Regions from separate parts of the Staphylococcus condimenti genome, predicted to be linked through region 3. Evidence: predicted binding sites of a transcription regulator. Region 3 holds the regulator's gene; each other region holds the start of a gene.
What was found. Region 3 encodes Rex, which represses fermentation and respiration genes when NADH is low (regulators of the CRP and FNR family bind a similar motif). Its sites were predicted from a motif close to TTGTGAAATATTTCACAA; they were not measured.
Positions count from the first base shown of each region.

Region 1: a site for Rex is predicted at 2,533-2,550, ahead of A4G25_RS11070 (formate/nitrite transporter family protein). Genes of this name have one in related genera too.
Region 2: a site for Rex is predicted at 5,170-5,187, ahead of A4G25_RS01000 (citrate synthase). Genes of this name have one in related genera too.

Region 1 covers NZ_CP015114.1:2,334,198-2,341,271, forward strand. The annotation lists gene A4G25_RS11050 (HAD family hydrolase) at 169-804, shown strand; gene A4G25_RS11055 (hypothetical protein) at 817-999, shown strand; gene A4G25_RS11060 (hypothetical protein) at 1,055-1,237, opposite strand; gene A4G25_RS11065 (hypothetical protein) at 1,234-1,587, opposite strand; gene A4G25_RS11070 (formate/nitrite transporter family protein) at 1,654-2,475, opposite strand; gene A4G25_RS11075 (amino acid permease) at 3,191-4,582, shown strand; gene A4G25_RS11080 (MurR/RpiR family transcriptional regulator) at 4,629-5,501, opposite strand; gene A4G25_RS11085 (hypothetical protein) at 5,788-6,135, opposite strand; gene A4G25_RS11090 (CPBP family intramembrane glutamic endopeptidase) at 6,240-6,956, shown strand; gene A4G25_RS11095 (helix-turn-helix transcriptional regulator) at 7,015-7,074, opposite strand, start outside.
Region 2 covers NZ_CP015114.1:175,662-182,735, forward strand. The annotation lists gene A4G25_RS00980 (acetyl-CoA carboxylase carboxyltransferase subunit alpha) at 1-265, shown strand, start outside; gene pfkA (6-phosphofructokinase) at 572-1,540, shown strand; gene pyk (pyruvate kinase) at 1,582-3,342, shown strand; gene A4G25_RS00995 (amino acid permease) at 3,531-4,895, opposite strand; gene A4G25_RS01000 (citrate synthase) at 5,257-6,375, shown strand; gene icd (NADP-dependent isocitrate dehydrogenase) at 6,438-7,074, shown strand, end outside.
Region 3 covers NZ_CP015114.1:2,586,935-2,594,008, reverse strand. The annotation lists gene agrC (quorum-sensing sensor histidine kinase AgrC) at 1-418, shown strand, start outside; gene agrA (quorum-sensing response regulator AgrA) at 423-1,139, shown strand; gene A4G25_RS12445 (GH32 C-terminal domain-containing protein) at 1,233-2,702, opposite strand; gene A4G25_RS12440 (YeeE/YedE family protein) at 2,912-3,997, shown strand; gene A4G25_RS12435 (sulfurtransferase TusA family protein) at 4,024-4,248, shown strand; gene A4G25_RS12430 (redox-sensing transcriptional repressor Rex) at 4,296-4,940, opposite strand; gene A4G25_RS12425 (ABC-F family ATP-binding cassette domain-containing protein) at 5,537-7,074, shown strand, end outside.

The DNA of each region.
Region 1 (7,074 bases), 250 kb from region 3:
ATACGTGCTGTTTCAAATTCATTTAAATTTTACCACGCTTTAATTGAAATTTCACTAGGACTTTTGTACGAATCTATACTGGAAATGAACGAGCCTAAATGAACTTAATAGAAATAATATATGATAAGATAAAGCTAAATCTAAATCATATTGGAGGAGTATTTAGAGATGAAATATAGAGCAGTTGTATTCGACTTTGATGGGACAATTATTGATACAGAACAACATCTATTCGATACAATTAATAGACATTTAGAAATGCATGGGAAGTCGCCTATTTCTCTTGATTATTATCGTGCATCTATCGGTGGTGCCGCTTCTGAATTGCATACATATTTAGAAAATGAAATTGGAAAAAAAGAAACAAAAGCACTATATGATGACCATCATACAAACAGCACCCACTTACCTATGATTGAAAACGTTCGAAAGTTGATGGAAAGTCTCGAAAAGAAAAGTATTCCAATGGCAATAGCTACAAGCAGCAGTCGTTCTAATATACAACCGGCTTTAGAGTCTTTGAATCTACCAGAGCGAATGTCAGTGATTGTTGGAAGAGAAGATGTGGATGAAGTAAAACCAGCACCGGATTTATATTTGAAAGCAGTACAAGGTTTGAATTTAAATCCTATCAGCTGCTTAGCAATTGAAGATTCAGTGAATGGTGCAACAGCAGCTGAAGCAGCAGGACTTGGCGTTGTTGTTAACACAAATGCTATGACAGAATTAATGGATTTTGATGGACTGCAATTAGCAGGTAAGAATATGACTGCTGACCAAATAGATACTGAATTTTTTAATTAAGCAGGTGAAACTATGATTATTTTATTTTTCCTTGCAGGGCCTATCATTATTGCGATTGGCAATTTGGTATTGGGACCGATATTTAATAAAAAAATACCGATGAATGTTCGTTTCAGAGCGTTTATGGTAGGATCAACGATTTATCTCATTACTGCATATATATGTTATATCTTAATTTTAAAAGGAAAATTATAAAAAAGAGACTTGCTTATGCTGATATTATCAACAAAAGCAAGTCTCTTTGTTTTTCTTATTTTGTTGCGAAATATAATCCTACTACGACTAATAAAAGCAATATTGCATCTATACCTATCATTAAAGCGCGGCGTGATGTTGCTTCGCCATTTTCTTTTAAGCGTTTATACATTATATAATTCGGTATGAGATTTGCAATTAATAGAATGATTACGAGTATAATGAGTATTATTTTCATTCAGAATCTCCATTTCTATCTTTTGATAACAAGTCCCAGAGAAAGGCGATGATAATTCCGATAATTACACCGGTGCCTACCCCGATTTTCATATGACCAGTTAATTGGCCGATTACGATACCAAGAATAACTGTAATAGGAAGGACAATACCAAATTTTATTTTTCTAGCAGGAGAAGTCAACGCACTAAACATTGCAATATAACATATCCCGAAGACAAGTGCTGCACCAATAGACAGCAACAGAGTATGCATCAAAGGAGCTTGACTGCCCATGCGATTCAAGAAAAAGAATAATGCTCCGAAGATAAATGTATATAAGATAGCACGAGAGACAAGTTGTTTAGACATTACTGACGTCTCCTTTCAACATGATTAGTCAAATTATAACATATCAATAGAAAGGACTTATATAAATCATTCTTTTTCGAATTGATGATGATCATTTAAGAAAGCATAAAATAGACCAATAATCAGACCGCCACCAATATAGTTACCAATAAATGCAGCGATAATATTGAGCACAGCAGGCCAGAAATGTAAAACATCAACATTATAGACAATACCGCCGATAAATAGACACGCATTATAAACTACGTGTTCGTAACCCATAAATGCGAATACGGCTACACCGAACATCATGACAAACATTTTAGCTAAAATATCATCAATCTGCATCGCAATTACTAATGAGATATTAATAAAGAAGTTGGCAAAAATACCTTTAGCTAACAATTGCAAGAAACTTGCAGTCATTGTTTTATGATGAATCACTTCAGAAAGCTGTTTCATCATATCAGGAGTCATACTATCACTCATACGCAATATTAAGAAGAAAACCAATGCGCCTAATATGTTACCTAGGAAACACAGCATAAATATTTTGAATACCCGCCAAGGTTTGATAACACGATAATACATTCCTACTGTAAAATACATAAAGTTGCTGGTTAACAACTCAGAGTTTGTAAATAAAATCAGCACCAACGCAAAACTGAAGGCAATCGCGCCGACAATATTTACGATTCCCGCATTAGTATGATCGATTAAGCTTGCTTTGATTGCGAGTACAAAGACTGAAATAATACTAATAATAAAACCGGCCATCATCGCACGAAGTAAATAACGGCGCATAAATGTAGCTTGCAGTACATCTTTCGTACGAATTGTTGAAACGACGTCTTTAACCCACTGACGTCCATAAAAAACTTTATCCCAACGAATATTCTTTTCATTCATCTTGCTTTCTCCTAACATTGTGAAATACAAGATTTAGTATAAGGTGTGAAGGTATTTTTGTGAATACTTTCACAAATAAGTTTTGAAATTTTTTTTAGAATATGTCATTTTCGTGAATAAGAACATTAAATCTATGAAAATTTGGGTAAAGCACATGAATTAAGGTATTAGAAGTATTTTAAATTCCGAGCAACTTAGTAAATATAATAAAAAAGAAAGAATTCTAAAAGAATGATAACAAACTATTATACCGAAAGTTCAAAAAGTCAGATTGCAAGTTAAACAAAAGACGTGCTATAATATCAAAATAATATGAAACTCTTATAAAAAGGCATGAAAATAATAAAAGATCAATAATGGGTATTTTAAGTTATTTTTAAGCTGATAAGGACTAATATTTTTATGAGTGCAATTTACACGAATTCCTATGGTGACTATGTTGCAATTTGATTGCAAATAAAAAAATGAAAGCGCATACATAAAAGTGTAATTTTTATGTTTTCATCATAGAAGTTTATAGTATAATTAAGCTCATTAGGCATAGAAGCTACTTTCGATATGACAAGAGAATTAGTGCGTAATTTGTCGCAATCTTCAGACAGAAAAAGGGGAACCGGATTAAAGTATTGCGAAGCAAGAATGAGAATTAGGGGCTGAAATATCGAAGAAACAAGCTAAGCCTGGAAATTTTGTAAAAGAGAAGGGGTATTTTCTAATGGAAGAAACTCAATTGCAACGGGGATTAAGTTCTAGACAGATTCAAATGATTGCACTGGGCGGCACAATCGGTGTTGGTTTGTTTATGGGTGCGACAAGTACAATTAAATGGACAGGCCCGTCAGTTATTTTTGCTTATCTAATCGTAGGTTTATTTTTATTTTTAGTAATGCGTGCCATGGGAGAAATGGTTTATTTACATCCGACAACAGGTTCATTTGCGAACTTTGCAAGTGATTATATTCATCCAGTTGCGGGTTATTTAACAGCTTGGAGTAATATATTCCAATGGGTTGTTGTAGGTATGAGTGAAGTTATTGCAGTCGGAGAATACATGAGATATTGGTTCCCGAACTTACCAGAATGGATTCCTGGTATTATTGTTATTGTTTTATTAGCAGGAGCAAACTTAGTGTCGGTTAAGGCATTTGGTGAATTTGAATTCTGGTTTGCAATGATTAAAATTGTGACTATTATTTTAATGATTATTGCTGGTTTCGGTCTAATCTTCTTCGGATTAGGCAACGGTGGACATGCAATTGGTCTTTCAAACTTATGGTCGCATGGTGGATTTATGCCAAACGGCTGGGTTGGATTCTTCTTTGCGTTATCTATTGTAGTTGGTTCATATCAAGGTGTAGAACTGATAGGTATTACAGCAGGGGAAACAAAAGATCCTCAAAAGAATATTAAAAAAGCAGTTAACGGTGTTATCTGGCGTATTTTGATTTTCTATATTGGTGCAATTTTTGTAATCGTAACAGTATATCCTTGGGATCAATTAGGCAATATCGGTAGTCCGTTTACACAAACATTTGCAAAAGTAGGTATTACATTCGCAGCTGGTTTAATCAACTTTGTAGTTTTAACTGCTGCAATGTCAGGTTGTAACTCAGGTATCTTTAGTGCGAGCCGTATGATTTATACATTAGCGCAGCATAAACAATTACCGAAAGTTTTCTTGAAAGTTATGAAAAATGGTGTGCCAGTTTATCCAGTATTAGCAATGGCAATCGGTATCTTTGTAGGTGTTATCTTAAATATCGTTTTACCAATGTTTATCAAAGGCGCTGACAGCATTTTCGTATATGTATACAGTGCATCTATTTTACCAGGTATGATTCCTTGGTTTATGATTTTAATCAGTCATATTCGTTTCCGCAGATTGCATCCTGAAGAAGTTCAAGGACATCCTTTTACAATGCCAGGCGGCGTTGGTGCAAGTTATTTAACAATTGCCTTCTTATTATTAGTATTAGTAGGTATGTTATTTAATAAAGAAACAGTTGTATCAGTTGTCATCGGTTTACTCTTCTTAGCATTTATGACAGCATTCTATTTTGTTAGAGGTTATGATAGACTGCCAGACAAAGATCAACATTTAAAATAATCAATGAAAGAGAAAAAGAGTTGGGACAAAAGTCTCAACTCTTTTTTTAATGCTCAAATTCAATATTAGATAAATGTTTTTTGTAATTATTTAAAGCCATTTTTGACTGAGTGACTAAATCCAGAGAATTTGAAAAATCCAATGAAAGATAGCGATAATACAGAACATTAATCATGAATAATTGTGCAGTAAGTGATGTGGTCGCTGCCATACGTACTTCACTTTCATCTGTTTCTCCATAAATCAAATCAATATCAGTATAATTTGTGATAGGATTTTCTTTATTACCCATAAGTGAAATCAAATAGAGATGATAGTCTGATGCGACTCTTGCAATGGCTTCTAATTCATTATGTTCCCCGCTATTTGAAATGATAAAGAGACAATCTCTTGCATCATGTGTGGCAATAACATTAATTAATGTATGCACACCTTCAATGCAATGAACATTAATCCCAACACGAGAGAATTTTTGAAATAAATCTCTCGCTGCAACGTATGAAGCCCCGAAACCAAAAATAAAAACGGTACGTGCTTGTTTTAATCTGGCACAAACTTTATCAATGTCATTTTCATCTACTGCATCAGATACTTTGCACAATGTTTGGGTTGTACGTGATAACATTTTGCGTTTAATTGTATCGAGTGATTCATTAGATTGTAATTCAAGTTGACGTGGTTTTGTGCGGGCAGACATATATTTTGAAACTTCCGTTTTCAATTCTTGAAAGCCGCCATCTGTAATTTTATATCCGAATCGTACAACAGACGAAGGGCTTGTACTTGTTCGATCAGCAAGTGTATGTGTTGTCATATCTACAATTTGTTGCGGACGCCGCAAAATATAGTCTGCTATTTTCTTCTCGCTTTTTGTGAGAGAAGGGTATTTAGATTCTAACTTATATAAAATGTTTGTCATAAAAACCACCTGCTCTATGGAATAGCTAATATATTTAAAGTTAATCGTTCTTGGTGAAATACATAGATAGCAGTAAACGTGTTCCCAATATCATTCTAATAGAAAATATAATAGAGCTATATTTTCCAATAAAGTAAGTCAGATATCCTCCCAGCATCTGTGCTTACAACATGATAAAGTTAATTGTAACTAGTGTACTATACGTTATTAAGTTAGACAATTGTGAATTTTAAATTGACTGCAACTACTATTAAAATACCTATTTTCAAAAATAATAAACTAATAATTAAGTAGGAAGAGAGTGATTTGAAGCGTTTATGATTTCAAATATTAATTGATTAATAGGGGACTGCCATTGTGCAATTATATATTGAAAATCTCCAACATCTATTGTGGTTAAAGGATACAATGATAAAGTGCTTAACACATCAAAATATCGTTTTTCAAAATAAGTAAGCGTGCTTGAAGTGGTAGATATTTGTTTTAATTCCTTTTGTATAAAGTTATTGATTTCAGAAATGTTGGATTGTGCTACTTTTTGTTTGGAACGAAGTAAAGCACTATTATACGCTTCGCTTTTACTCAAAATAAATGCTAGATTTTTGTAAATATCAATTAAAGATGTTGTAGTCATGTGAAGTAATCTCCTTATGCAAAAATATTTGTGATTAAAATATTGGTAGAATATAATATATTAATAGCGTTATACTGTAATGAAATTTTATTTAGGAGGCCATCATGGTTTTAAGAAAAGATAAACCTGCATGGAGAGATTTATGGCTGCTGCCCATTGCACTTGTAGGGATATTTATATTCTCTGCAATTGAGATACTTGTAGCTTTAAACTTCCATGCACCATTTAATGAAGACACACTGAACGGCGCAGGTGCCATTGGACAAATGCTGAGTTACATAGTTGTTTTAACTGTTTTTTATTATTTTCATTATCAAGAAATGCCTGGTCGTTTACGCGCAGGATTTGTATATATTAAAAAACATTGGTTGTTTTTAGTGATTGTACTCCTCATCGTTATGGGATTAGAATCATTATATAATCAGCTAATGGCCATGCTGCCTGAAGGTATCGGATTTAAAGAAACTCAAAATGAAGAAAGTTTAGATGTACTTTTTAAAAACCCTGCTTTTTTACCATTGAGTTTTTTATTTGTAGTCATATTGGCGCCAGTAGTAGAAGAACTGTTCTTTAGAAATGTAATTATTGGCGAATTAGGAAAGAAATTTAATTATATTGTGATGGGTATTATTTCTGCTGTTGCATTTGCTGGTATGCATGTGATTGGTGCAACTTCGCCATTTGAATTTGGCTCATACTTTATTATCGCAGTTGCATTAGTATATGTATACTTCAAATCAGGTAAAAATACAGGCGCAACAATATTTATCCATATGGCTAATAATTTTGTTTCATTTATCGTTACTGCATTTTTTAACTGAATATAAGTTGAAAAGATGTATATACTCTTAACTTAATAAATGCAAAAAATCCAACTGATCAGTTTGTAGAATCAGTTGGATTTAAAAATTTCTGGTAGTTATAAATCGAGATGTCATG
Region 2 (7,074 bases), 250 kb from region 3:
GTTGTTATGGAAAGATAGCAACTTATCCAAAATCGCTGCTGAAACAATGAAAATTACAGCTCCAGACTTAAAAGAGCTACAAATTATAGATGATGTTATTCAAGAACCGCTCGGTGGTGCACACAAGGATGTTGAACTGCAAGCTGAACGTATTAAAACAGCGTTTACGAAACAGTTATCAGAACTTGAAGCATTAAATGGGCAAGAACTTGCTGATGATCGTTTTGAAAAATTCCGTCAAATTGGTGAATTTAAAGAACAATAAGGGTAAAGAGATTCTATACGCTTTTTAGCGATATAGAATCTCTTTTTTACTTTTCAAATGATAATTATTTGGAAATGACTACATCTTTCAACCAAAATTTCTATAAGAAATGACTGTATTGTTTATAATAAAATATACTAGAATTATCTATTGATTTTCACAAGAATATAATAAAGAATGTGGCTATATTTCGAAATCATAAATATAAAACGTTTACATTATAGAATGCATTGTATTTCTATGGATAAGCCTCTATTTTTATGGTATTTTTAATGTAAATCATACAAGTTAGGAAGGTCAGTCGTCATGAAAAAAATTGCAGTTTTAACAAGTGGCGGAGACGCACCGGGAATGAATGCTGCTATTCGAGCAGTTGTGCGTACAGCTATTTATAATGGGATTGAAGTTTATGGTGTATATCAAGGCTATCTAGGATTAATCAATGATGATCTTAAGAAACTTGAATTAGGATCAGTGGGTGATACTATCCAAAGAGGTGGTACATTCTTATATTCTGCACGTTGTCCAGAATTCAAAGACAAAGAAGTGCGTGCGAAAGCAATTGAGAATTTACGCGCTAGAGGGATCGATGGACTTGTTGTAATAGGTGGAGACGGTAGTTATCGTGGTGCGCAACGCATCAGTGAAGAATGTCCGGAAATACAAACTATCGGTATCCCTGGTACAATCGACAATGACATTCCAGGAACTGATTACACAATCGGTTTTGATTCAGCATTGAATACTATTATTGAATCTGTGGATAAAATCAGAGATACAGCTTCAAGCCATGCACGTACGTTTATTGTTGAAGTAATGGGACGAGATTGTGGTGATCTTGCATTATGGGCTGGCTTAGCTGTCGGAGCTGAAACAATCATTGTTCCTGAAGAAAAAGTAGATATTAAAGATGTTGCTGAAAAAATTGAAACTGGTATAAAACGTGGGAAAAAACACTCTATTGTCGTGGTGGCAGAAGGTGTTATGGGCGGACAAGTATGTGCTGATGAATTAGCAAAATACATTCACGTCGATGCACGTGTATCAGTTTTAGGTCATATTCAACGTGGAGGAAGCCCAACTGGTCAAGATAGAGTATTAGCATCAAGATTAGGCGGACATGCAGTTGAATTATTAATGGATGGTAAAACTGCGTTAGGTGTAGGTATTAAACAAAACCAACTTACACAAACTAAGTTTGAAGACATTTTTAATAACAAAGGAAGTAAATTTGATAAACAAATGTATAAACTTGCACAAGAACTATCAATTTAATTTATATTAATTTATAGTGAATTTATTAGGAGGCTTTAATAATGAGAAAAACTAAAATCGTTTGTACGATTGGACCTGCATCAGAATCTGAAGAAATGTTAGAAAAATTAATGAAAGCTGGCATGAATGTTGCGCGTTTAAACTTTTCACATGGTGATCATGCTGAGCATAAAGCGCGTATTGAACGTATCCGTGAAGTATCACAACGTTTGAATAAAACAATCGCAATTATGCTTGACACAAAAGGGCCAGAAATTCGTACTCATGACATGGAAAACGGCGTTATCAATTTAGAAAAAGGTAATGATGTTATTGTCAGCATGAAACAAGTATTAGGTACAGCTGATAAATTCTCAGTGACTTACGAAGATCTTATTAATGACGTAGAAATCGGTTCATTCATTTTACTTGATGATGGTCTTGTAGAATTAGAAGTTAAAGCTAAAGATAAAGAAAAAGGCGAAGTACTATGTGAAGTCTTAAACTCTGGTGAAATTAAAAACAAAAAAGGTGTTAACTTACCGAATGTAAAAGTAAATTTACCAGGTATCACAGAAAAAGATGCAGATGATATCAGATTTGGTATTGATGAGCATGTTGATTTTATCGCAGCAAGTTTTGTACGTCGTCCAAGTGACGTTTTAGATATCCGTAAAATTTTAGAAGAAGAACGCAACACAAACATTAGTATTCTTCCAAAAATTGAAAACCAAGAAGGTATCGATAACATTAAAGAAATTTTAGAGGTATCTGATGGTTTAATGGTAGCTCGTGGTGACATGGGTGTTGAAATTCCACCTGAAAATGTACCAGTTATCCAAAAAGACTTAATCAGACAATGTAATAAATTAGGTAAACCAGTTATTACAGCAACTCAAATGTTAGACTCTATGCAACGTAACCCACGTGCTACAAGAGCTGAAGCAAGTGACGTAGCAAACGCTATCTATGATGGTACAGATGCAGTTATGTTATCTGGTGAAACTGCTGCTGGTTTATATCCTGAAGAAGCAGTTAAAGCAATGAGAAACATTGCAGTTGCTGCTGAAGCTGCCCAAGATTATAAAAAATTATTAAATGACAGAACTAAATTAGAAGAAACTAACTTAGTAAATGCAATTGGTGTTTCTGTAGCACATACAGCACTAAACCTAAAAGTTAAAGCAATTGTAGCAGCTACTGAAAGTGGTAAAACAGCTAAAACAATTTCTAAATTCCGTCCGCATTCAGATATTATTGCTGTTACACCTAGCCCAGAAACTGCACGTCAATTAGCATTAGTATGGGGTGTGTTCCCAGTAGTTAAAAAAGGACGTAAAACTACTGATGCATTATTAAATAATGCGGTAGCTACAGCAATTGAAACTGGTCGTGTTCAAAACGGTGATTTATTAATTATCACAGCTGGTGTACCGACTGGTGAAAAAGGTACAACTAACATGATGAAATTACATTTAGTTGGTGACGAACTTGTTAAAGGCCAAGGTGTTGGTCGTAATTCAGTAGTAGGGAATGCAATCGTTGTTCAAGATGCAATTGAGTTAGAAGGAAGAGATCTTTCAAACAAAATCATCGTAACGCATTCAACTGATGAAACATTCGTACCTTATATTGAACAAGCAGCTGGTTTAGTTGCTGAAGAAGGCGGTATTACTTCACCAAGTGCAATCATCGGATTAGAACAAGGTATTCCAACAATCGTTGGTGCAAATAATGCCACAAAATTAATCGCAAATGATGTTGTGATTACTGTTGATGCTAATACTGGTCGTGTATATGACGGTTATGCAAACGTACTTTAATAATAAGTAATCAATAAATGAAAAGCCTCAAACCTGTTTTTTCAGGTTTGAGGCTTTTTTGTATACATATGGATTGTATCAAAATTGTAATAATAGTCAGATACTAATATGTAATAAAAAACAGGTATCTTCTGATAAAGATACCCATTCTCTATTTATTGAAATAAAGGTGCTTGAATTAATAAAAATTACCCTTGATGTTTCTTAACTTGTTGTGTATATCTCCAGTACATGAATCCTAATAAGATAAACCAAATAGGTGAAATGAAGATTGCTACACGTGTTACTGGGTTTACAAATAGTAACGCAAACACAAAGATGAAGAATAATAAGATAATGTAGCCTGAAATTCTGCCACCTGGTAATTTATAAGGTGATTTTTTGTGTTGTTCTGGTTCACGCTTTTGATATCTAATGTAAGCATAGATGATTAATCCCCATACAACTAAGAATAATACTGTTGAAATAGTAGTTACATACGTAAATACTAATGTTGCATCAGGGAAAATATAGTTCAATAATGCTGCAACTAATAATAGCGCACAAGAAACAAAAATTGCGATATGAGGTACACCATTTTTATTTGTAGATCTGAAAATTGGTGGTGCTTGTTCTTGTCTCGCTAAACCAAATAACATACGGCTGTTTGAGAAAATACCGCTGTTACAAGATGATGCAGCTGCTGTTAATACAACAAAGTTGATAATACCTGCTGCAAATAGGATACCTACTAAAGCAAATAGACGAACGAATGGACTTTCTGAAGGGTCTATTTTATTCCAAGGAATAATAGACATAATCACTGCTAATGAACCAACATAGAATAAAAGAATACGCATCGGCACACTATTGATAGCCTTCGGTATTGTTTTAGTTGGATCTTTAGTTTCTCCAGCAGTTACCCCTATAATTTCAATCCCTACAAATGAGAATAATGCCATTTGGAAGGACATGAAGAAACCTGTAGCCCCTTTAGGGAAAATACCATGTTCATACAAGTTAGTGAATGAAGCATGTCCGAATTGTGTTTTGAATGCCATTAATATCATTACAAGCCCAACCACAATCAATACAATAATTGTTGCGACTTTGATAATAGCAAACCAGAATTCTAATTCTCCGAAAATTTTGGCACTAAATAAGTTGAATGCCATCAGTAGTAGTACACAGAATAATGCACTTACCCAGTTCGGGATTTGCGGCCACCAGAAACTTACATATTTAGCAACTGCGGTAACTTCTGCCATCCCTGTTATAATCCAACAGAACCAATATGTCCATCCAGTTACAAACCCTGCAAAAGGCCCGATATATTCGTTTGTAACATCTGCGAATGATTTGAAATTAGTGTTGGAAATTAAAATTTCTCCTAATCCTCTCATAAACATAAACAACATTAACCCGATGATAATGTATGTTAATAATATGGAAGGACCTGTCATAGCAATCGTTTGTCCTGCCCCTAAAAATAACCCTGTGCCGATTGCGCCGCCAATTGCAATCAACTGAATGTGACGATTGCTAAGTTCTCTTTGTAAATTATTATTTGCCATATTCATAACAACTCCCTTTTTGCACCTCATAAATAATATGCACATATTTGGAAGTAATGACAAATGTTTTTTGCAAATAATGCAAATTTTCATGCAATTCACAATGAATTATAGTTATAATGAATGATAAATATTTAAAATGACACATCATAAAAAGTGTATTTTAAGGCACTTAAAGCAATTTAAATGTAATAAGTGTACTAGTGAAGGGCCTTTTAGTGATGAAATCCTTACAAATACTAGCTTGGCATGTATAATTACATGAATATAAGAGTTGCTTAATTGTTCACAAAATCGCGATAATTGGATATAATACTAAATGAAAGCCATTTCAATTTGTTATAGAAAAGGGGAAATTAATATGGCAGAATTACAAAAAAGTTTAGAAGGGGTAATTGCAGCTGAAACGAAAGTGAGCTCAATTATCGATAGCCAACTGACATATGCCGGTTACGACATCGATGATTTAGCAGAAAATGCTTCATTTGAAGAAATTGTCTTTTTACTTTGGAATTACAGACTTCCAACGCAAGAAGAATTAGATGAGTTGAAAGGAAAATTATACAAATATGCAACATTAGATGATAAAGTTTATGAGCATTTTGAAGATTATGCTACTAATCATGTTCATCCAATGACAGCATTAAGAACTTCTGTTTCATACGTTGCACATTTTGATGAAAATGCTGAAAGTGAAACAGACGAAGAAAAATTAGAACGCGCAATCAGAATTCAAGCAAAAATGGCTTCATTAGTTGCTTCATTCCAACGTGTTCGTGAAGGTAAAGATCCAGTTAAACCTAAAGAAGGTTTAAGCTATGCAGCTAACTTCCTATATATGTTACGTGGGGAAGTACCAACTGATATCGAAGAAGAAGCATTCAACAAAGCTTTAGTATTGCATGCAGACCATGAATTGAACGCATCAGCATTTACAGCACGTTGTGCAGTATCTTCATTATCAGATATGTACTCAGGTATTGTTGCTGCAGTCGGTTCATTAAAAGGGCCATTGCACGGTGGTGCAAACGAACGTGTTATGAATATGTTATCTGAAATCAAATCAGTTGATGATGTAGAACCATATTTAGACAAAAAATTCGAAAATAAAGAAAAAATTATGGGCTTTGGTCACCGCGTATACAAAGATGGTGATCCACGTGCGAAATATTTAAAAACAATGAGTAAGAAAATCACAGATGAAACAGGTCAAAAACACTTGTATGATATCTCAGTAAAAATTGAAGATATTATGAAAGAACGTACAGGTATTATTGCTAACGTTGATTTCTATAGTGCGACTGTTTATCATAGTATGAATATTCCACACGACTTATTCACACCTATTTTCGCAATCAGCCGTACTTCAGGTTGGTTAGCACATATCTTTGAACAATATAGAGATAACCGTATTATGAGACCACGTGCAAAATATATTGGTGAAACTAATCGTGTATATGTTCCAATTGAAGAAAGATAGATCATCTTGATTTAGATTCTGAAATTCAAGATTTAATATTTTAAGTAACGGAGGAATTATTAATGGCACCAGAAAAAATTGTTAAACAAGAAGACGGTTTACTAGTACCAAATAACCCAATTATCCCATTCATCATCGGAGATGGAATTGGACCGGATATCTGGAGAGCATCACGTCGTGTATTAGATGCTGCTGTAGAAAAAGCTTATAATGGCGAAAAACAAATTGAGTGGAAAGAAATTCTAGCAGGTCAAAAAGCTTATGACACTACTGGTGAATGGTTACCACAAGAAACACTTGATACAATCGAAGAATATTTAATTGCGATTAAAGGACCTTTAACAACACCTATCGGCGGCGGTATCCGTTCATTAAACGTAGCATTACGTCAAACATTAGATTTATTTGCTTGTTTACGCCCTGTACGTTGGTTTAAAGGTGTTCCTTCTCCAGTAAAACGTCCTGAAGATACTGATATGGTAATCTTCCGGGAAAACACTGAAGATATTTATGCAGGTATCGAATTTAAAGAAGGCACTCCAGAAGCTGAAAAATTAATCAAATTCTTACAAGATGAAATGGGCGCAACAAATATCCGTTTCCCTGAAACTTCAGGTATTGGTGTTAAACCAGTTTCTAAAGAAGGTACAGAACGTTTAGTTCGTTCAGCTATCCAATATGCAATCGATAACGATCGTA
Region 3 (7,074 bases):
GTTAACAACTAAGATTATTCAAGCTCAAGAAAACAAGATTCGTGTAAGCGTAGAAGTGCCTGATGAAATAGATCATATTTCTATTAATATGATTGATTTATCTAGAATGGTAGGCATTATATTAGATAATGCAATTGAAGCTTCTTTAGAAATTGAGGATCCTCTTATCCAAATTGGATTTATGAAAGAAGAAAATTCTGTTGTTATTATTATTATGAATAAGTGCGCTAAAGATATACCGAAAGTACATGAACTTTTCCAAGAAAGTTTCTCAACTAAAGGTACTAACAGAGGATTAGGACTTTCGACATTAAAAGAAATGTCTGAAAGTAAAGATAATGTATTGCTTGATACTGTGATTGAAAACCACTACTTTATTCAAAAATTAGAGATAATCAATACCAATCGTAAGGAGTGAGGCTATGAAAATTATTATTTGTGAAGATGATCAGCAACAACGCGCACATATTGAGGAAATTATTAATAACTACATTATGATTAAAGAAAAGCCATTAGAAATTGCACTCTCAACTAATGATCCATATGAAGTTCTTGAATATGCTAAAAATACAAATGACATCTGTTGTTACTTTTTGGATATTCAACTTGACGCAGATATTAATGGGATTAAACTCGGAAGCGAATTACGTAAATTCGATACGGTTGGAAATATTGTTTTTGTGACAAGTCATAGTGAATTGACTTATTTAACTTTTGTTTATAAAGTAGCTGCGATGGACTTTATTTTTAAAGATGATCCAGGAGAAATGAAATCACGTATTATCGATTGTATTGAAACAGCGCTTACCCGTTTACAACTATTATCTAAAGAAAGCAATGTTGAAACAATCGAATTAAAACGCGGCAGTAATTCTGTATATGTCAATTACGATGACGTCATGTTTTTCGAATCATCTTCAAAATCTCACAGATTAATTGCACATTTAGACAATCGCCAAATTGAATTTTATGGGAGCTTGAAAGAACTCAGTAACATTGATGACCGCTTCTTTCGCTGTCACAACAGTTTCGTAATCAACCGCAACAATATCGAAGAAGTGATTTCAAAAGAACGGGAAATTCACTTCAAAAATGGTGAACATTGCTATGTCTCTGTTCGTAACCTTAAAAAAATATAAATTAAAATGCCTACTAAGTTTATGTACTGCACCCAAAAAGTTGAACTTTTGGGGTTCGCTACATTAATTCTACGCTTAGTAGGCATTTTACTATTACTCTAATCCAAAAATTGATTTCAAATTATATTTTGTAAACTTCAAATAAACTTGTCCAGATTCGGTTGCTGCGCGAATACCTTTACTATTTTTTGAAGGGAAAATTCTTGAAGACATCACGCGTTCACCGTTATTACAAAAAATTTCTATACTTGATGAATCTACAAATATACGAAGCTGCTCAAGCGGCTTAGCAAGTTGTACGGAACACTTAGTGCCAAAATCGCCTTGAGGTAAAGCACCACTTTCACTGCAATCTAATGTTACTAATCTAGAATGCGTATTATAAGTAATAAGTGTCGCATTATTTTTTGATGTACGCAGTTCAAAATATATTTCAGTCGCTTCATTTTCTAAGATATCAATGCACATTTCAAACTGTTCTCCTTCATAAGGATGCAGTTGTTTCATAAACTTATTAGCATAACCCAATGCCGTTTCTTCATTATATCTTAATGATTTATAAGCATGATGCGGACGCTGATATAGTTTACCCTCCTCTATAGACAATGTTCTAGGAAGCGATAAACATGGTGCTGAATCAGCTTGATTGAGTGTTTCTATATTACCTTGTGCTGCAAGTAATCCAATTAATACAGTATTACCTGATTCATCTACAAAAGTTTGCGGTGAAGTAAAACCGAAACCTTCATCTAACAATTTAAAGTCTCCGTGATTCATAAGGAAATCATTAAAATCTAGATGACCAATTAAAAAACCTGATTGTGTCGTTTCATCCTCATGATGAGCAGTAAACATTAAAATATCGTACCCATTTAAGGTAAAATAATCAGGTGACGTCCATGCATTTCCAAAATCTGTCAGCTGTGTTTTGATAGGGTTTAAAAACTGCCAGTTCAAAGGGTTTTCTGCATGATATACTAAAATCCTACCTTGAAAATCTTCAGTTTGTCCGCCAAACAACGCATAAAATTGGTTATTCTTTTCAAAAACACTTGGATCTTGCAAACTTGGCAAAAAGCCTTCTGGCGGATTTTCAACAACAGGTTTAGGCGATTTATTCGCTTGATGATGATTGTTGATAAAAGCTAATAATTGATAAGGCAACAATAGCTTTTCATGACTCAGTCCAAAACCTGTATAAAGAAAATGTAAATTGTTTTGATATACAAAAGTGCTTCCGCCTTTAATACCGTAATTATCATATTGGGAATCTGGTTTGAGTACACTGCCATCTGCGTTGAAATGTACCAAATCTGTAGATTCATATTGGTAACCGTAGCTTAGTCCCTGATTTGAATAAAAAGGATACCATTCATGAGAAATATAATACTTTCCTTTATAGAAAATCATACCATTTGGTTTTCCAGCTGCTCCAAATGGAGGTTGTAGATGAAAAGTTTGTGTATATAAAGATTGACTGACTCGTTGTTTCATTTCTGACAAAGTTTCAGCAGAAGTATTTTCAACGCGCTGAAACGATGCTTCATTTGTCCATGGTTGCATGAAGGTACCCCCTATTTCTATCATTTATTGTCATTATCAATATTTTATCATATTTCATTGTTTCCATATATCTCATTTTTGGAGCTTAAACAATTTATATATACGCAAAAATGAATTTAAGTTTAAAACAGAAAAAAACTCCTCTTGCATTTGATATCATTCTTTATTATTATAAAACATACTAACATTATCGGAAAAGAGGGGTTTTAATGATCTGGATGATTATAAGCGGCCTCATTGTTGGCGGCTTGCTTGGATTTGTAATGCAGCGCACTCGTTTTTGCTTAGCTGGCGGATTTCGAGACATGTATGTCCAAAAAAATAACAAAATGTTTTATGCTTTATTAATCGCTATTTCTGTACAAGCTGTCGGATTATTAGCATTTACAGCTATTATCGGCAAGCCATTAGATAACGGCACCTTCCCTATTGTAGGTACAATAATTGGCTCATTTATTTTTGGTGTAGGTATTGTACTTGCAGGCGGTTGTGCTACTGGTACTTACTACAGAGCTGGAGAAGGACTAATAGGAAGTTGGCTTGCTCTAATCTCTTACGCCATCTTCTCAGCTATTACAAAAGCAGGTTTGCTTAAACCTGTGATGGAAAAGTTAAATTCAAAAACTAATGTTAATGCAGATATGTCTGCGAGTACAGGAATTCCTGCATGGATTTTTGTTATTGGTCTTGTCGCAGTTACAGGCTATTTTGTTGTCAGAACACTACGCAAACCAAAACCTAAAATTGCAGTACCTAAATTGAAACAACGCTATACAGGTATACGTCATTTCTTCTTCGAGAAAAAATTCCATCCTTTTATTGCAGCGATTGCTGTTGGTTTAATTGCTTTAATTGCTTGGCCTATGAGTTATTCTACAGGTCGAGAAGGTGGACTTGGGATTACAACACCTTCTTCAAACTTAGTACAGTTCATACTGTCTGGTAAAACTTCATTTTTAGATTGGGGTGTATTCTTAGTTCTAGGTATCTTTATCGGATCTTACATTGCTGCGAAAGGTTCAAGAGAGTTTGCTTGCAGACTTCCTGATAAAAAAACACTTCGCAATAGTGTAATTGGCGGTGCCTTTATGGGATTTGGCGCTTCAGTAGCCGGCGGATGCTCAATTGGAAATGGCTTAGTAGCAACAGCTGCTCTTTCATGGCAAGGTTGGATTGCTTTAGCAGCTATGATTTTGGGTACATGGTTTATGAGTTACTTCTTATTTGTAAAGCCTATGAAAGCTATGCAAAAATCGACTAAACAAAACGCAGCACGTCCAGCTGCACAATCTTAAATTCAAATCACTTAAGGAGTGTTTACATGTTACATGAATTAGGAACCGTAGGAATGGTTTGTCCCTTCCCATTAATTGAAGCACAGAAAAAAATGCAGACTCTAGATGTCGGTGATGAATTGAAAATCGATTTTGACTGCACGCAAGCAACAGAAGCTATCCCAAACTGGGCGGCTGAAAATAATTATCCAGTTACTAATTATGAACAAATTGGTGATGCATCTTGGACAATTACAGTTCAAAAAGCTTAAATTAACATCAAAAAGACGCTCCAAATTAAATTTTGGAACGTCTTTTTTCAGTTACTGCTGCGTAGGTTGTTCATAAAAAATAAAAGCGATTGCAATTCAATACCTAAATCAATTTGATGAACAGAAACATCATCAGGTACATCAATTCGAGTAGGTGTGAAATTTAAGATACCTTTCACTCCGCCTTCTACGATTTGATTCGCTGCTTCTTGTGCTGCACTGCCAGGTGTTGTTAAAATTACTACATCTAGCTCTGCACTTTTCAAAACAGATTGAAGATCTTGCATTTTATTTACGATAACATTGCCGACTTTTGTACCGACGATATCTTCGCGAATATCAAAAGCTTCAGTAATAACCATTTCATCATGGATAGAAAAGTTATAAGAAAGCAATGCTTTACCTAAATTTCCTACTCCGACCAGACCGATTTTAATCGTATCGCTCTCGCTGATTTTACTTTTAAAAAATTCCAACAAACTTTCAACATTATAGCCGTAACCTTTCTTACCTAATTCTCCAAAGTAAGAAAAATCTCTTCTGATAGAAGCAGAATCGATATCTAAGGCTTCACTGATAGTTTTAGAATTAACTCGATCAATTCCCTTTTCATGAAGTTGATTGACAAGTCTGTAATAGAGCGGCAAACGTTTTAAGGTCGCACGAGGAATATTATTTTTTTGATTACTCAATTTGTTTACCCCCACATCTTCAAAAACTATTATTTATGAACAAGTTCTAATCTCTCATGTAAATACTGTAATAGACTTTGTTGATTGTAAAAAATGAATAGTTCAGAAAAAATACTTTTAGTTTTTCTAAACTTATTTTTTGAGGAGATTACAACGTTCAAATAGTTTTTATTATATATTGTAACTACGTTAATCTTCCTAGATTAAAGGATTAAAGCATTTTTATTAACTAAGTATACCTTATGTACCTCTAAAAATAAATAACTGTAAAAGTAACTTTCTATGAACAATTTAACCGTTAATAACGCATATTCTAGTTATAATTCTTCTGTTATTTTTCAGTGATGTAGTTACCATTATACGTTTAAATATATAATTTGAACACATGATTTCGTAACAAACTTAATACAAGCTAATATTTATTAGTGATTTTGATGTAAAATAGTACTATATTTCATTAAAGGAAATTCGTGATATTTAATAGGCAGAACTACTATTTCCACTTATAATGGAAGGTAAGTGATGATACAGAGCGAAAAGAAAGGAGGTCTACGAGCCAGTTTTTAATTTAACATGCTGACTCGTAAACATACGACATGATTTTATTACAACTTAACGATGTCTCTAAATCGTTCGATGGTGAAGAAATCTTTAACGATGTTCACTTCGAAGTAAAGAGCCACGAAAAAATAGGAATCGTCGGCAGAAATGGTGCCGGTAAATCTACTTTAATGAAAATTATTGCCGGAGTCGATGGGTATGACGAAGGCCATATTTCTAAAATCAAAAATTTAAAAGTTGGTTATCTGACTCAGCAAATGACCTTAGATACTAACCATACTGTATGGGAAGAAATGTCAAAACCCTTTGCGAAATTAAAGCAAATGGAAGCAGATATGCAAGCAGAAACAGCGTGGTTGGCTGAACATGCTGAAGAATATGAATCTGAAACATTCAAAGCGCATATGTCTAAATATGAAACGCTTTCCAATCAATTTGAACGATTAGAAGGTTATCAATATGAAAGTAAAATCAAAACAGTTCTTCATGGTTTGGATTTTTCAGAAGAGGATTTTCATCGTCCCGTTAATGATTTCAGTGGCGGTCAAAAAACACGTTTATCTCTTGCTCAAATGTTATTAAGCGAACCTGACTTATTATTACTCGATGAACCGACCAACCACTTAGATATGGAAACAACACAATGGTTAGAAGATTACTTGAATTATTTTAAAGGCGCTATTGTGATTATCAGTCACGATCGCTTCTTCCTAGATAAAACAGTAAATCAGATTTATGATGTCGCTTTAGGAGCTGTTCAGCATTATGTCGGCAACTACAGTAAATTTATTACTCAACGCGACCAATATTATGAGAAACGCATGCAAGAATACGAACGTCAACAAGCTGAGATAAAGCGTCTTGAAACTTTTGTTGAAAAAAATATCACACGTGCCTCAACAAGCGGTATGGCAAAAAGTCGTCGAAAAGTATTAGAAAAAATCGAACGTATCGATAAACCGATGTTAGACGCAAGAAGTGCAAACATTCAATTTGATTTCGACCGCAATACCGGAAATGATGTATATCATATCCGCAACTTAGAAATCGGATATCATGATCAACCTGTTACTTCCCCTATTACACTTGAAGTTTCTAAAGGTGATCATATTGCAGTAATAGGTCCGAATGGTATTGGCAAATCTACTTTTATTAAAACAATTGCAGAACGCATTCCTAAAATAAATGGAGAGATCACTCACGGTGCTAATTTACGTGTCGGTTATTATGATCAAAAACAAGCAGAATTCAAATCGAACAAGACAATTTTAGATTATGTTTGGGATCAATATCCAACAATGCCAGAAAAAGACGTACGTGCTGTATTAGGACGTTTCCTATTCGTTCAAGATGATGTGAAGAAAGTCATTAATGATTTATCTGGGGGAGAAAAAGCACGTTTGCAACTGGCACTTCTTATGCTAGAACGCAATAATGTTTTAATCTTGGATGAACCTACTAACCACTTAGACATTGATTCTAAAGAGATGTTGGAACAAGCGTTGCAAAACTTTGAAGGTACATTAATTTTTGTTTCTCATGACAGATATTTTATTAACCAGCTTGCTAATAA